DNA from 2 places in the Paenibacillus sp. J2R1T-4 genome. Region 2 is predicted to be linked to the other one. Evidence: predicted binding sites of a transcription regulator. Region 2 holds the regulator's gene; the other holds the start of a gene.
The links. Region 2 encodes Rex, which represses fermentation and respiration genes when NADH is low (regulators of the CRP and FNR family bind a similar motif). Its sites were predicted from a motif close to TTGTGAAATATTTCACAA; they were not measured.
Positions count from the first base shown of each region.

Region 1: a site for Rex is predicted at 3,623-3,640, ahead of nadA (quinolinate synthase NadA). Genes of this name have one in related genera too.

Region 1 covers NZ_JCAUBA010000032.1:11,757-19,655, reverse strand. Annotated here, with positions in the region: gene tilS (tRNA lysidine(34) synthetase TilS) at 1-654, shown strand, start outside; gene hpt (hypoxanthine phosphoribosyltransferase) at 791-1,330, shown strand; gene ftsH (ATP-dependent zinc metalloprotease FtsH) at 1,432-3,402, shown strand; gene nadA (quinolinate synthase NadA) at 3,668-4,606, shown strand; gene nadB (L-aspartate oxidase) at 4,643-6,253, shown strand; gene nadC (carboxylating nicotinate-nucleotide diphosphorylase) at 6,246-7,124, shown strand; gene AC58QD_RS30810 (type III pantothenate kinase) at 7,121-7,885, shown strand.
Region 2 covers NZ_JCAUBA010000002.1:136,844-144,742, reverse strand. Annotated here, with positions in the region: gene AC58QD_RS04285 (DUF47 domain-containing protein) at 1-507, shown strand, start outside; gene AC58QD_RS04280 (inorganic phosphate transporter) at 537-1,535, shown strand; gene AC58QD_RS04275 (redox-sensing transcriptional repressor Rex) at 1,574-2,212, opposite strand; gene dinG (ATP-dependent DNA helicase DinG) at 2,199-5,066, opposite strand; gene AC58QD_RS04265 (tetratricopeptide repeat protein) at 5,164-5,814, opposite strand; gene panD (aspartate 1-decarboxylase) at 5,873-6,256, opposite strand; gene panC (pantoate--beta-alanine ligase) at 6,263-7,141, opposite strand; gene panB (3-methyl-2-oxobutanoate hydroxymethyltransferase) at 7,169-7,899, opposite strand, start outside.

The DNA.
Region 1 (7,899 bases), on a different contig from region 2:
CATCTAATATTGAGCTATGTGTGCTCCGAATCGGATGCTTCGGACTTTAACCGGATTGAACGGATTAGAGAAATGATCTCGCAAGATAATTCTCCTTCCGCGAAGATCCATTTGCAAGGCGGCGCTGTTATGTGTCGGGAGTATGACCGCATTTTGATTAACAGGCATTCTCAGATCGAATCAACAACATTAGATGAACCCGAATGGAAGGGGACCCTTGAGCGCTCACATCTGGAGGGACAGGTTGCCGTCAGATGGGCTGGGGCGTTGACTTTTACTACCCGAGATCAAGATGCTCAAGTGCCTTCACACAAGCTGGCATCCTTCCGCGAAGGGGAGACATACGCTGACACGAGGCAACGTCCCTCCCACTCGGAGGCTTTTTTTGACTTAAACCATGTGAGCTTTCCTATTACGATCCGTAAGCGGCGTGATGGAGACAGGATGCAACCGCTCGGTTTAAATGGATCAAAAAAAGTAAAGGATATGTTCATTGACAAAAAAGTTCCTCAGCGAGTGCGGGAGCGAACCCCTATTATTGAAGATGCCGCCGGAAGGATTCTTTGGATACCGGGTCTTGGCAGATCCAAGCATGCGCTTCTAACGTCTGATACAACTGAGGTGTTAGTTATGCGGTTCGTTCCTAATGCATGAATCCACTGGTTTTTCGGAACGACCTAAATAGAATGAGCTCCCCTATGTATTCATAGTATAGGGTAAGAGCTTGTGCAGCAAAGCCGTTTGTGCGTGAATGGCAGATGTAAGCTTAAGAATAGGGGGACCGGCATTTGTGCAAAACGATATACTAGAAGTTTTATTCACCGAAGAAGAGATCCAACGGAAAGTAGCCGAATTAGGCGAGATACTGAGTAAGGAATACGAGGGACGCAATCCATTGGTCATTTGTGTGCTGAAAGGCGCATTCATATTCATGGCTGATCTGGTCAAGCGGATGGATATTCCTCTTGAGCTGGACTTCATGGCTGTATCGAGTTATGGACAATCAACCAAGTCTTCAGGTGTAGTCAAGATTATTAAGGATTTGGATGTTCCCGTGGAAGGCCGCAATGTACTTATAGTGGAAGACATTATTGACAGCGGACTCACTCTGAGTTATTTAATTGATGTTCTGGAGCGACGCAACGCATTGTCAATCTCAGTTGTCACATTATTTGACAAGCCTGGACGACGGACAGTTGATTTGGAGTCTGATTATAAAGGCTTCACGATTCCAGATGCTTTTGTTGTCGGGTATGGCTTGGATTATGCGGAGAAATATCGGAATCTTCCTTATGTAGGCATCTTGAAACCTGAAGTTTATTCGTCTTAATGGCAGTTTAAGGCCGCTATGCATCGCTGATCTTCGTTCTATTGTGATGCATACTCCGCCTGTGGTAAAATATTACGTGTGTCATTGAGAGGAGGTAGGGGATGAATCGGATCATCCGCAACACCGGATTTTATTTACTCATTTTCCTCGTTACCGTAGGAATCGTTCATTTCATCAGCAATCAGAACGATACCAAGCAAACGATCGACTATACCCAGTTCCGTCAAGAGCTGAAGGACAATAATGTCGATGAAGTGTCGGTTAAGTTTGACGGTTACACCTATCTGATTCGGGGGAAATTTAAACAATCCGCTACAGATACAGATAAGCTGCTCTTCGAAACACACGCTCCTTTCGGTGAACGGGTGATTGATCTATTAGAGCAAAGCACTGTTAACAAGGAAATCCATGAGAAGATGGACGGGGACAACGTCTGGATTACGTTCCTGACTTCCATTATTCCGTTTGTCATCATCTTCATCCTGTTCTTCTTCTTGCTTAACCAGGCTCAAGGCGGCGGCGGAAAAGTAATGAATTTCGGCAAGAGCCGAGCCCGTCTCTACAATGAAGAGAAGAAGAGGGTTACGTTTGACGATGTAGCCGGCGCAGACGAAGAGAAACAAGAGCTGGTGGAAGTAGTTGAATTCTTGAAGGATCCACGCAAGTTCGCAGCCTTAGGCGCTCGTATCCCCAAAGGGGTCTTGTTAGTAGGGCCTCCGGGAACAGGGAAGACGCTTCTAGCTCGTGCTGTTGCGGGAGAAGCAGGCACGCCGTTCTTCAGCATCAGCGGTTCTGACTTCGTAGAGATGTTTGTTGGTGTAGGTGCTTCCCGTGTCCGTGATCTATTCGAGAACGCGAAGAAGAATGCGCCTTGTATTATCTTTATCGACGAGATCGACGCAGTCGGACGCCAACGCGGCGCCGGATTAGGCGGAGGTCATGACGAACGCGAGCAGACGCTCAATCAATTGCTTGTTGAGATGGACGGCTTCGGAGCCAACGAGGGGATTATTATCGTTGCTGCAACGAACCGACCGGACATTCTGGATCCTGCACTCTTGCGTCCAGGCCGCTTCGACCGTCAGATAACAGTTGATCGCCCAGATGTGAAAGGCCGCGAAGCAGTACTTAAGGTACATGCTCGCAACAAGCCTCTTAATAAGGACGTTAAGTTGGAAGTGTTATCGCGCTATACCACTGGGTTTACCGGTGCTGATCTGGAGAATCTGCTGAATGAAGCGGCGTTGATCGCAGCCCGACGCAGCCGTAAGGATATCTCGATGGATGAGATCGAGGAAGCATTTGACCGCGTTATCGTCGGAACACAGAAGAAGAGCCGTGTAATCAGCGAACGCGAGAAGCGCACCATAGCTTATCATGAAGCAGGACACGCGATCATTGGGTACTATGAGAAGAATGCTGACGTAGTGCACAAGGTTACGATCGTGCCTCGCGGTCGCGCGGGTGGATATGTGCTAAGTATTCCGAAGGACGGAGAGGACCGATTGCTGGCCACGAAGTCCGAACTGATTGATCGGATAACTGGATTGCTAGGCGGTCGCGTATCCGAGGAAATGTACATCGGTGAAGTTGGAACCGGGGCTTTTGATGACTTCCGCAAAGCAACTGGTATTGCTCGCAGTATGATCATGGAATATGGAATGAGCGAGAAGCTCGGACCGATGCAATTCGGTCAGACCCAAGGTCAAGTATTCCTTGGACGCGATATTGGTCATGAGCAGAACTACAGCGATGCGATTGCTTATGAGATCGACAAAGAAATGCAGAACCTAATCAGCCGTTGTTACAACAGAGCCAAAGAAATTTTGACCCAATATGCGGATCAAGTTCATTTGATTGCTAACGCCTTGCTTGAAAGAGAAACACTCGACAGAGAGCAGATCGCTCAATTGCTCGAGCATGGCAAAGTGACGGATAAAGAACTGGAGAAGTCCGATGATTGGGCCAGCTTCGATGAGCAGCTGAAGGTTAACATTAACACTCAAGACGGAACAGGCGATGCGAACAAGCTCGATTTCGATCGCGATAAGAAAGAACCAAAGGATGAATAAAGCGAAATCCGGCAATCCCTCGTGGAGATGCCGGATTTTTTACAAGCCAACCTTCTTAACCCGCCAAAATCATGGTTTTTGGTCATTGACAGTCTGTGTCAGGTTGTGTAAATTAGTTGTAAAATGTACCCTTTCGCGAGTACTGCTATTTTGCAAAGTCGCTGTTCATAATAAGGGTATATTAGAAAGAGAAATTACGTATTTTTTACAATAGACTAATGCGTGAACTTTTTCACGTATTCGGATGGAAGGAAGGGGACCTAACATGGAAGCATTGGCGTTAGAGCGTAAAGCTGAGCAGAACCGTGAACTCAAGCAGCGAATTGCTGAGCTCAAGAAGGAACGGAATGCCATCATACTTGCCCACTATTATCAGAGGGATGAAGTTCAGGAAGTCGCTGATTTTCGAGGTGATTCCTTCTTGCTGGCTCAGAAAGCAGCTCAGACCGATGCTGAGGTGATCGTATTTTGCGGAGTGCACTTTATGGGGGAGAGCGCTAAGATCCTCGCTCCTAACAAGACAGTCATTATTCCAGACGAGCGTGCAGGTTGCCCCATGGCGGATATGGTCAATGTCGAAGGCCTCAAAGCGCTTAAGCGACAGCATCCTAACGCTGCCGTAGTGACATACATTAACTCCTCTGCTGAGATTAAGGCGGAGACTGATATTTGCTGTACTTCAGCTAATGCAGTAAAGGTTATCCAATCCGTGGATTCGGATGAGATCATATGGGTGCCGGACAAAAATCTGGGCGACTATGTATCCAAGTTTACGGACAAGAAAATGATTATTTGGGAAGGGTACTGTAACACCCATGACATGTTGACGGTCAAGGATGTTATGGAGATGAAAGCCAAACACCCGAATGCGCAGTTCGTCGTCCACCCGGAATGTCGTCCTGAGGTTGTACAGCTTGGTGATTTTGTAGGAAGCACTACTGCCATTATCAAATATTGTAAAGAATCGGACTGCCAGGAATTTATAGTCGGTACAGAGGATGGAACAGGGTATCAATTAAGAATGGATAGCCCGAACAAGACCTTCCACTTTGCTACTAAATTTCTCGTATGCCCGAATATGAAAGTAAACAATCTTAAGAAAATTGTTCGTTGCATGGAGACGATGCAACCACAAATCTATGTACCGCCTCAAGTTGCTGAACAAGCACGACTCTCCCTAGAGCGCATGTTACAAGTTAAGTAGCATGCGCTACTCTCTTGCCCATAAAAGGTGAATGGTATGATACCACGTTATTTGGTCGATTTCTCGCTTGATGAGCTGCCTCATGTACAAACGGATGTTGTAGTTATTGGCGCGGGGATCGCGGGATTATTCACAGCTATCCGAGCCAGTGAAACGCATGAAGTGCTTATGATAACGAAGAAATCCTTGCTGGACAGCAATACCCGTTATGCCCAAGGGGGAATTGCAGCCGTAATCTCAGATGAAGATTCGCCAGAATATCACCGGCAGGATACGTTAATTGCTGGAGCCGGGCTGTGTGACCATGAAGCCGTAGATGTGCTTGTACATGAAGGACCCGAAGGCGTTAAGGATCTTATTCGGTTGGGTACCCAATTCGATCTGGAGAACGGCGAGTTCGCTCTTACCAAGGAAGGTGCTCATAGCCAACGACGTATTCTGCATGCACAGGGGGATGCCACAGGGGCAGAGATTGTGCGTGCCCTGTCGGAGAAGACGAAACAAAGCGAGAAGATTCAAATATGGGACGATCATTATGTGATTGACTTAATAACTTATCAGAATGAGTGTAAAGGGGTTCTGGTTCAAAAGCCGGACGGGCAACGCATCTATGTGCAGGCAAAGGCTATTATCTTGTGCTCCGGCGGCACTGGACAGTTATACAGATACACGACCAACCCGGAAATCGCCACAGGTGACGGGATTGCCATGGCCTATCGAGCAGGTGCGTTAATTCGCGACATGGAATTCGTACAATTCCATCCTACCTCCCTGTGTTACCCAGGAGCTCCGCGCTTCTTAATCTCAGAAGCTCTGCGTGGAGAAGGAGCTGTTCTGCGCAACATTAAGGGAGAGCGGTTCATGGAAAAGGTGCACCCGCTACTCGAGCTGGCTCCGCGAGATATTGTGGCCAGAGCGATTGTGAATGAAATGGAGGATACCAAATCTACTTTCGTGTATATTGATATTACGCACGAATCTGCAGATATGGTGAGACACCGGTTTCCTAATATTTACGAATATTGCTTGACCTATGGTCTGGACGTGACTACCGATTGGATTCCTGTTGCACCAGCGGCTCATTATATGATGGGCGGGATTCGGACCGATTTGAACGGGCAGACTTCCATTAAACGGTTATATGCTTGCGGAGAAGTGTCCTCTACCGGTGTCCACGGAGCGAATCGACTGGCAAGCAATTCATTATCCGAAGCAATCGTATTCGGCCGTCGTATCATTCAGCATATCGCAGGATTAACGGATCAGGATGTAACAGATGACTTTTCAGAACATAGCCATAAACCGGTAGGGCCTATGCAAGCCATTGTGGAGAAACGGTTGAAGCTGCAGAAGATCATGCTTAGGTACGTCGGGTTGGTTCGAAATGCCAAGGGGTTAGAGAAGGGTCTCGAGGAGCTGAAACGACAATTGTCAGTATTCGAGTCTTGCCTTACGAAGAGGGAAGAAATTGAATTTGCCAATCTGCTCACATGCGCATTACTAACGACGCAATCGGCCTTGAATCGGGAAGAGAGCCGGGGCGGACATTATCGTCAAGATTTCCCTGAGAGGGATGATCTGATCTGGCGCAAACATATCGTGATGGAACGAGATAAAGGGTTTACGGAGGAACGCATTCATGACTAAAGAAATGTTGTTGAATCAGGAACTTTTGAGCCGGAATATCCGTCTATGGTTAGAGGAAGACATTGGTACTGGCGATATGACGACAGCGACGACTATACCTTTGGACCGCCGGTCTAAAGGTATTATTCATGTGAAGGAATCCGGCACCATTGCAGGACTGCCTATAGCGAAACAAGTTTTTGCAATCGTGGATCCAGAACTGCAGTTTGTTCCGTTGGTTGAAGAGGGAGAATCCGTTACCAAGGGCACGGTCCTGGCTGAAGTAAGCGGCAGCGCCAGGAGTATCCTACTTGGGGAACGGCTTGCTCTGAATCTGATGCAACGTTTATCTGGAATTGCAACACGCACGAATGAATATGTGAATGCATTAGAGAACCTGCCTGTTCGTCTGGTCGATACTCGCAAGACAACGCCTGGACATCGCATGTTGGAGAAGTATGCTGTTCGTGTAGGCGGAGGGCACAATCACCGGTTCGGTCTCTATGATGCGGTTATGATCAAGGATAATCATATTAAAGGTGCGGGAGGCATTGAATTAGCCGTTCGCGCAGCACGTGAGGGCATTCCGCATACCATGAAGATCGAAGTGGAAGTGGAATCATTCGATGAGATGGAGCAGGCCATTTCGGCCGGAGCAGACATCATCTTGCTCGATAATATGGATAACGGGCGAATGACGGAAGCAGTGAAACGTATTCGTCAAGCGGCTCCCCATGTCATTATCGAAGCATCAGGCTCTGTTACGCTGGAGACGTTGCATTCGATAGCACTCACTGGAGTGGACGTCATATCCGTCGGACGATTAACCTATTCAGTTCAATCACTAGATATCAGCTTGGATCTTGACACTAAGAAGGGGCCCAGCGCATGATTCTGGTCGTCGATGTAGGGAATACTAACATTGTACTTGGTCTATATGAGGGAAAGCAGCTGCTTCACCATTGGAGAGTAAGCACGAACCGCTCTTCAACCGTAGATGAGTATGGCATCATGTTTTACAATTTGTTTCATTACGCAGGCATAACGGTTAATCAAATTAAAGGTGTGATGATTTCATCCGTTGTGCCTCCTATGATTCATATTTTAGAAAATATCTGCGATAAATATTTGCATAAAAAAGCGATGTTCGTGGGGCCTGGCACCCGAACAGGGCTGAACATCCGTTATGAGAACCCGCGTGAAGTAGGAGCGGATCGCATCGTAAATGCGGTAGCTGCCATTGAGCTGTATGGACCGCCTCTCATCGTCGTCGATTTCGGCACAGCCACTACTTTTTGCTACATTGATGAGAAGGCCCAATATATTGGCGGGGCAATAGCGCCTGGAATTGGGATTTCAACGGAAGCTTTGTATCAGAAGGCCGCCAAATTGCCTCGGATTGAGCTCGTTAGGCCTAAAAGCACAGTAGGGCGCAGTACGGTAACGTCGATGCAAGCCGGGATCATTTTTGGGTTTGCCGGCCAAGTAGACGGTATTGTTCAACGAATCGAGGAAGAATATAAGACAAAGACTAAGGTTGTGGCGACAGGCGGTTTGGCCGAGTTGATCTCCGGAGAGTCTCGGACGATTCAGATCGTGAATCCATTGTTGACCCTTCAAGGCTTGCAAATCATATATGAACGAAACAGCTAGAGCGGAGGACATTA
Region 2 (7,899 bases):
CCTGCAAGCTATTTCGATGTATTGAAGGAAATGGAGAATAAAGGCGACTCCTTAACTCATGAAATATACAAAGGCTTGAATAAAGTGTTCATTACACCGCTTGACAGAGAAGATATTATGGAGCTTGCATCCAAACTCGACGATGTCATGGATGGCATCGAGGCTTCCATCGCTCGCTTCGACTATCTGAACATCACCTTCACGAACCAATATATGAAGGATTTCTCGGAAGTCATTGTTAATTCCTGTGAGCATATGTTAACCGCGTTTAAGCTGCTATCAAAGAAGAAATACATGCAAATTCGCGAACATACGGTACATATTAACTCGCTTGAGAATGAAGGCGACCGTTTAATGCGGGAAGGGATTCGCGAAATTTTCACAAACCCTACTGATCCTTACCAGGATTTTAAGTTGAAGGAACTGTATGAGCGTCTGGAACAAACGACCGACAAGTGCGAAGATGTAGCAGATATCCTTGAAAGTGTAGTTCTTCGATACGCATAACTAAATAGAACACCCTGTAGGAGGATATTATGCTTACGCTTATTATTTTTGTCGTTATCCTTGCTCTCCTGTTCGATTTCATCAATGGTTTTCATGATACAGCCAATGCCATTGCAACTTCGATCTCCACTAGAGCCATGTCACCCCGTTTCGCTGTTATATACGCCGCTTTATTGAATGTGGCGGGAGCAATTGTGTCTTCTGAAGTTGCCAAAACTGTAGGAGGAAAGATTGCAAACCCGGCTAATATCGAGAATGGTATGCTGGTTGTTGTTGCTGCTCTAATATCAGCAATCACCTGGAATTTGTTGACCTGGTATTACGGGATCCCGTCCTCCTCTTCCCATACTTTGATCGGTTCATTGGCTGGGGCGGTTATTGCTGGTGCAGGATTTGATGCCTTAAACTGGGATGGCTTCGGCTCCATTATTATTATTCTGATCATGTCTCCGATTATCGCTTTTGGTGTTGGTTACTTGATCATGACGATCGTCAAATATTCGATTCTGCTCTTCGGTAACCGGTCGAGATCGAAGCTGAACAGAGGATTCAAAACGTTCCAGATCTTTTCGGCAGGATTGCTTTCTTTTTCCCACGGCGGAAATGATGCTCAAAAAGCAATGGGAATTATCGTATTTGCCCTTGTAGCCGGTGGGTTCCAGGATACTCTGGACGTTCCGTTATGGGTCAAACTCTCCGCTGCTACGGCAATGGGGTTAGGGACCTCCGTTGGAGGCTGGCGTATTATCAAAACGGTTAGTAAAAAGATTATGAAGATTGAGCCGTCTAACGGCTTCGCCTCAGATCTGGCATCATCCATCGTTATCCAGACTTCAACAGCAATGGGACAACCTTTGTCCACTACGCATGTTATTACCTCTTCTATAATCGGGACAGGAAGTGTGATCCGATTCAAGGACGTGAAGTGGGGGACGGTCACAAGGATGATAATGACCTGGATTATTACCATTCCGATCAGCATGATCCTTGCATTTATCATTTACGAGGTGTTGTTCAAAATCTTCTAAAAAAAACCGTCCACTGTAGGACGGTTTTTTCATTATAATTATTCAATTTGTCCCTTGGACTCTAAATAATAAGCAAGACTTTGAAGCTCCGTAGTAAAGTCAGCATGGTGCACACGGACGGCCTCTGGTACTTTGATAATCACAGGTGCAAAGTTCAGTATAGCTTCAATTCCGGTTTCCACCAGCTGATTGGCGACGATTTGAGCTTCCAGTGCAGGTACCGTAATAATCCCAATCCTGACCTTATATTGCTCAACAATAGCCTTCAAATCGTGTATGGGGGAAACCTTGAGATTATTGATCTTCTCCCCTATTCGAACGGGAGAAGCATCAAATATGGCTACAATCTTCATATTATCCTGCAAGTAAGCATTGTAGTTGCACAATGCCCTCCCCAAATTGCCAGCCCCGATCAGAACAACAGGTATGACCTGATCGAGCTTTAAAATTTGACGTATTTTTTCAATCAGGTAAGGTACATCATACCCGATCCCCTTTTTGCCGAATTCCCCGAAGTAAGCCAGATCTTTACGAATCTGCGCTGGATTGGCATTCAGCTTATGTCCAAGGTCTTGCGATGAGACCGTTAAGATGTTGCTTTTGTTCATCTCGTTAAGAAAACGCAGATAAACAGGTAGTCTTCTTACTACAGCTTCAGAAATCTTAGGCGTTTTCACTCGCATTATCTCCCATCCAGCTATGAATTCTCGGAACGAGCTGGTTTAAGCTTAGATGCTCAATCTTAGGTCCCGGTAACGAATACAAGAAATGTCTCCCGTAAGTGGTCTCCAACACACGCGTGTCGTAGAGAATAACGACTCCACGATCCGTAGAACGCCGCACAAGCCGTCCAAAGCCTTGCTTGAATCTAATGACAGCTTGAGGTACAGAAAGGGCTGTAAAAGGATTCTGTCGCAGTTTCTTGAGGTGGTCACTCTTGGCTTCTGCCATCGGATGATTCGGCGGTTGGAAAGGAAGCCTTACGATAGCTAGACAGCTAAGCGCATCTCCGGGAATATCTACCCCTTCCCAAAAGCTGCTTGTGCCTAATAATACACAGAAAGAGTGATCTTGGAACAGTCTCGTAAGCTTGGTTCGATTGCTGCTGTCGATCCCTTGACCTAATACATGAATTCCTTCCGCTCTAAGCTGTTCCTTGATCTCTTGATGCACCAATTTAAGCATGCGGTAAGAGGTGAACAAGACCAGCATCCTTCCCTTCATCTCAACAGCTACATCAATTAGGGAACCCGATAAAGCACTTATGAATGCTGCTTCACCCGAGTTTCCTTTGATACTTGGGAAATCGCGGGGAATTAATAGCAAAGCCTGCTTCCGATAATCGAATGCTGATGGCAGTAATACGGTTTTGAGCTTTGGAGTGTCCTGAAAAGTATCAAGGCCTAGCTGATTGCTGCTGTAATGAAATGATTTATTCACGGATAGTGTTGCAGAAGTTAGAACAACACTGTCTTTCACATCGAAAAAATATCCCTTCAACAAATCACTCACATCGAATGGCGCCACCATCAGTTGGATCGATTTACTCCGGAAATATGGGGTAGCTTCCATCCAATACACATAATTCTCATTATCCATCTTCATGAAGAAACGTAGGGAATCTCGGCAGCGCGTGAGCTGTTTGACCGTTCCTGACAAATCCGTTAGCAGACTGCTTGTCGCATATTCCTCTGATTTGTCTTTCATCTCAGAAGAGATTCGATCCAATTTCTTCGTGATATCGGTTAGCTCGAGATAGATGTTCTCTTCCATGGTCACTAACGATTTCCATTGGCTTGGCAGCTGATCCGGCTTCATTCGCCGAACGAATTGCCCTCCTTCACCAGCCAGAGGATCTACCTGCTCAGCGGTTAATTGAAATAACAGTTCCGTGAGCTGATCCCATTCTTCTTTCACGCGAATGATTTTGGGATACAGACTGTCTAATCCGCTTAACCAATCGGCTGATGCCCCCTCAGGCTCTTGCTGAAGTCTCGCTAATAATGTTGGAAGCTGACCGCTTCTAGAGTCTTTGTAAAGTCTTAGTATAGCGTTATGGAGTGCATTGTAGCTCAGCTCAGATCCAAGCAGCTTGGAAGCCACTTCCTCAAAATGATGAGCCTCGTCCACTACAAGGTGCTTGTAGCTTGGTAATAACCGATTCTCAGCCTGGATGTCCGTGAACAATAAGGAATGATTCGTAATGACAAGATCTGCAATAGAAGCCTCATGGCGCGCTCTATGAAAGAAACATTTCTTAAACCAAGGGCAAGCCCTGTTCAGACACGAGTCAGTATCGCTTGAAACCGTATTCCAGAATTCGTTCCCGCGATTACCGAAATAAATCTCTTCCTCGTCGCCATGTTTCGTTTCGGTCAGCCAGACGATCATTTGCGCCGCTGTAAGACGATCGTCTCGATCGTTAGCATAATCATTGTGCTGCAGCTTTTGCTCGAACTTCCGCAGACACAAATACCGACTTCGCCCCTTTAGTACAGACGCTCGAAACGATACAGGCAAAATGTCTTGAAGTAAAGGAATGTCGCGTTGTCGCAGCTGCTCCTGCAAATTAATCGTATGGGTGCTGACGATCATTTTTTTCTCTTCTTTGATACCGTGGTACAGAGAAGGAATCAAATAGCCTAGAGATTTGCCTGTTCCTGTACCCGCTTCAACAATAAGATGTTGGTCACTGGCAAGCGAAGCTTGAACCTCTTCAATCATCTGGCGCTGTGCTGGACGTGATTCATAATCGGTGAATCGTTCCTGCAAATTAAGATTGATTTGTTCATAAAACTTCTCGAAGGTTTGATCAGCTGGAAACGCAGGTTTTCCTTCTTCTCTTGCCGGCTTCTCTTCATCCCAATTATCAACGTTCATTGCGAACTGACGAAAATATTTATGTGTGTCTGGGTCGAGAGCGGTTAATGTTTCTTTCCATAGACGTACTTCATGGATAAACCAAGCGAAATCCGTCAGCTCGGATTCATACAGATTGGAGAGTCTCTGAAGAGTGATCAACGGGAGATTTTCTATACGTTCCAGGCATCTTTGCCAAATCAGAGCCGTTGCCTCAGCATCCGAGTCCGCACGATGCGGATGGTCATGCGGAATCCCGAAGGAGTTGCTGACCATGGAAAGTTGTAAAGTGGGCAGTCCAGGGAACAATACACGCAGGAAAGGTATCGTGTCGAGAACACGTCCTCCAAAAGCGTTGTATCCGCATTGCTCGAAAGCACGTGCAAGAAAGCCTAAATCAAACACAGCGTTATGCGCCACTATTACAGTATTCTCATCGAAATATGGAAGCATTCGAGCTACGACATCCTGTAGATCCGGGGCATCCTTCACATGTTCATCAGAGATCCCGGTCAATTGAGCAATAAATTCAGGTATTGCTTTGTTAGGTTTGACGAACGAAGAGAACTTCTCTGTAATAAAGCCTTGCTCTATAACAACAAGACCAACCTGTATGATGTCATCCGAAGGTTGGTCTCCCGTAGTTTCAAAATCCATAACCGTAAATTTCATCCTACGTATTCAATCCTTTCTAAACAAGTGCACCTTAAGCATACCAAAACGATGCACCGTATGGAAAGGTAAAGTTTTCCCCGGGCATCGTCTGGAATTAATGCAAGAAGTTTTGCCCAGGCAAATTCGTGCCTGCTTGCTTGGCGCAAACTTCCATATTATGGACAGGCTGCACGCAGGATGGATCTGCCTGATACGCAAGTTGAAACAATTGCTGAGCCTGCTCCAAATTGTCATTCTTAGCCTGGATACATCCCATAGCGTTGTAAGAAATTGCTCTCATGGGTGCATGATCAGAAATAGAAATAATAAATTTAAAATGCCGGTAGGCTTCTGCTTCATTGCCGTTTCTCATATGCCCCATTGCCAAATACAAGCGACCCAACATGAAATCGGGAAATTGACGCACTACTTGCTCAAAGGATCGCACAGCATTCTCGAACATCATGAGTTGAAAATATCCTTGACCCTTATTAAAGTCATCGGACTTGAACCCAGGTTCTCCAGGATCTGTCAAGAGCCCGGACTGTTTCTTCTCAACTTGGCTTGCAGGTAAGGATACATGTTGCGTGATGCTGCCCATCTTCTCTTCAAATTTCAGCCATTCTTCAATCATGTGATCACTCATGCTTTTCAGGGCATTCAGTTTCTGGCTGAGCTCATGCTTTTGAGCGGGTTCCGCATTCGGATAATGCAGAGCAATATCATCTAGAACGTCATTCATGGTCTCGAATAGCTGCTTAATCATGACATCCCACCTTAAGCTGAAGGTTGTATCGACTTTTCAAGCAACTCTCCCCTACATGTTACATAATGGTCGAGTGTGTTTCCTCGTGCAATGTATGAAGAACTTGATTGTCCGGGCCCATAATGGCTACCTTCGGCTTGTTCAGCAGAGCTTCCTCATTACTCATAAGGGCATAAGCAATAATGATAACTGTATCTCCTGGTTGTACCAGTCGGGCTGCTGCACCATTGAGGCATATGACACCTGAGCCGCGAGGTCCTGGAATAACGTACGTTTCTAGCCTCGCTCCATTGTTATTATCCACGATTTGAACTTTTTCATTAGCCAAAATATCGACCAAATCCATCAAATCTTCATCAATCGTAATGCTTCCGATGTAATTCAAGTTTGCTTCCGTAACTGTTGCACGGTGAATTTTGGACTTCATCATGGTGCGAAACATCGTGGATCACCTCCCGTTAAGAATCGTATTGTCAATAAGACGTGTTTTTCCGAATTTGACTGCAAGCGCAATAACAATCCGTTGTTCCTTGGTAAAAGCTTCAAGCTGCTGTAAAGAAGGATAAGTTCGAATATCTACATAATCGATAATAGCTATAGGTGCAGAATGGATGTGTTGAATAATCCGATTCCTAAGTGATTCAGGAGTAAGGGATGAATCAGTCGCATACAGGTCTTCCGCTATATTTAATGCTTGAGACAATACCAGAGCTTGTTGACGCTCCTCCTGGCTCAAATACACATTGCGCGAGCTCATCGCAAGACCGTCTGCTTCTCTCAGCGTCGGGCAAGGAATGATTTGCACAGGCATATTGAGATCAACCACCATCTGCTCAATAACAGCTACCTGCTGCGCATCCTTTTGTCCGAAGTAAGCGCGATCCGGTTGGACGATCTGGAACAGCTTGGTCACAACTGTAGCTACACCGTCAAAGTGACCTGGCCTTGATGCCCCGCACATGACATCCGTTAATCCAGTTACTACAACTTTGGACTGAATGGGAGTTGGATACATTTCCTTCACCGAAGGAATGAATATGAAATCCGTTCCCGCCTGTTCGGCCAATTGTGTATCTCGAGCATGATCTCGCGGATACTTATCGAAATCTTCATTGGCTCCGAATTGCAACGGATTCACGAAAATACTCACTACAACAATGTCGCATTCTTGACGTGCCCGCTTGATCAGACTGACATGCCCTTCATGCATGTAACCTAATGTGGGCATAAAACCGACAGTTGGTTCAACGGAAGACTTGCTTCTTCTATCCCGTTTGGCTTCTAATAAAGCTTGGCGAAGCCCAGCTATTGTATCAATCACTTTCATGTAGAAAACTCTCCCTTGTGTGTACCCTTATGACTTATTCTTTGTATCGTCATCATGGTTTCCGTACAAATGATCCAGCTCAAGATCTGTATGGAAGGAATGCTCTTCCGCCGGGAAGCTGCGTGATTTCACTTCCTTTACATACTGCGCGATGCCTTCCCGTATATGATCCCCAAGGTTCGTGTAAGATTTTACGAATTTTTTGGGATAAGGGTCCGCTGTATATTGAAGCACATCATGATACACCAATACCTGGCCGTCACAATGCTTGCCTGCTCCTATTCCGATCGTCGGAATCGATAATTGTTTGGTAATGAGCTCGGCAAGCTCGTCCGTTACGAGCTCCAGTACAATGGCGAACGCTCCGGCCTGTTCCAATGCTTGGGCATCATCGATTAACTTCTGGGCTTGTGCGGAAGTTTTGCCTTGAACCTTATATCCCCCAATTTGAAAGACAGATTGCGGAGTAAGTCCGATATGTCCCATAACCGGGACCCCAGCTTTGACGATTGCGTCCACAGAACGCGCTATTTCTGTTCCGCCTTCCATCTTAACGGCTTGACAGAGGCCCTCGCGCATTACACGGCCGACCTGTGTCAGTGTACTGTCAATCGTACCGTGATAAGTCATAAATGGCATATCTGTTACGACCAGTGGCAGATGTACGGCTCTCGTCACAGCTTTGGTATGATAAATCATTTCGTCAAGCGTTACCGGCAAGGTGGATTCATACCCCAACACAACATTGCCCAACGAAT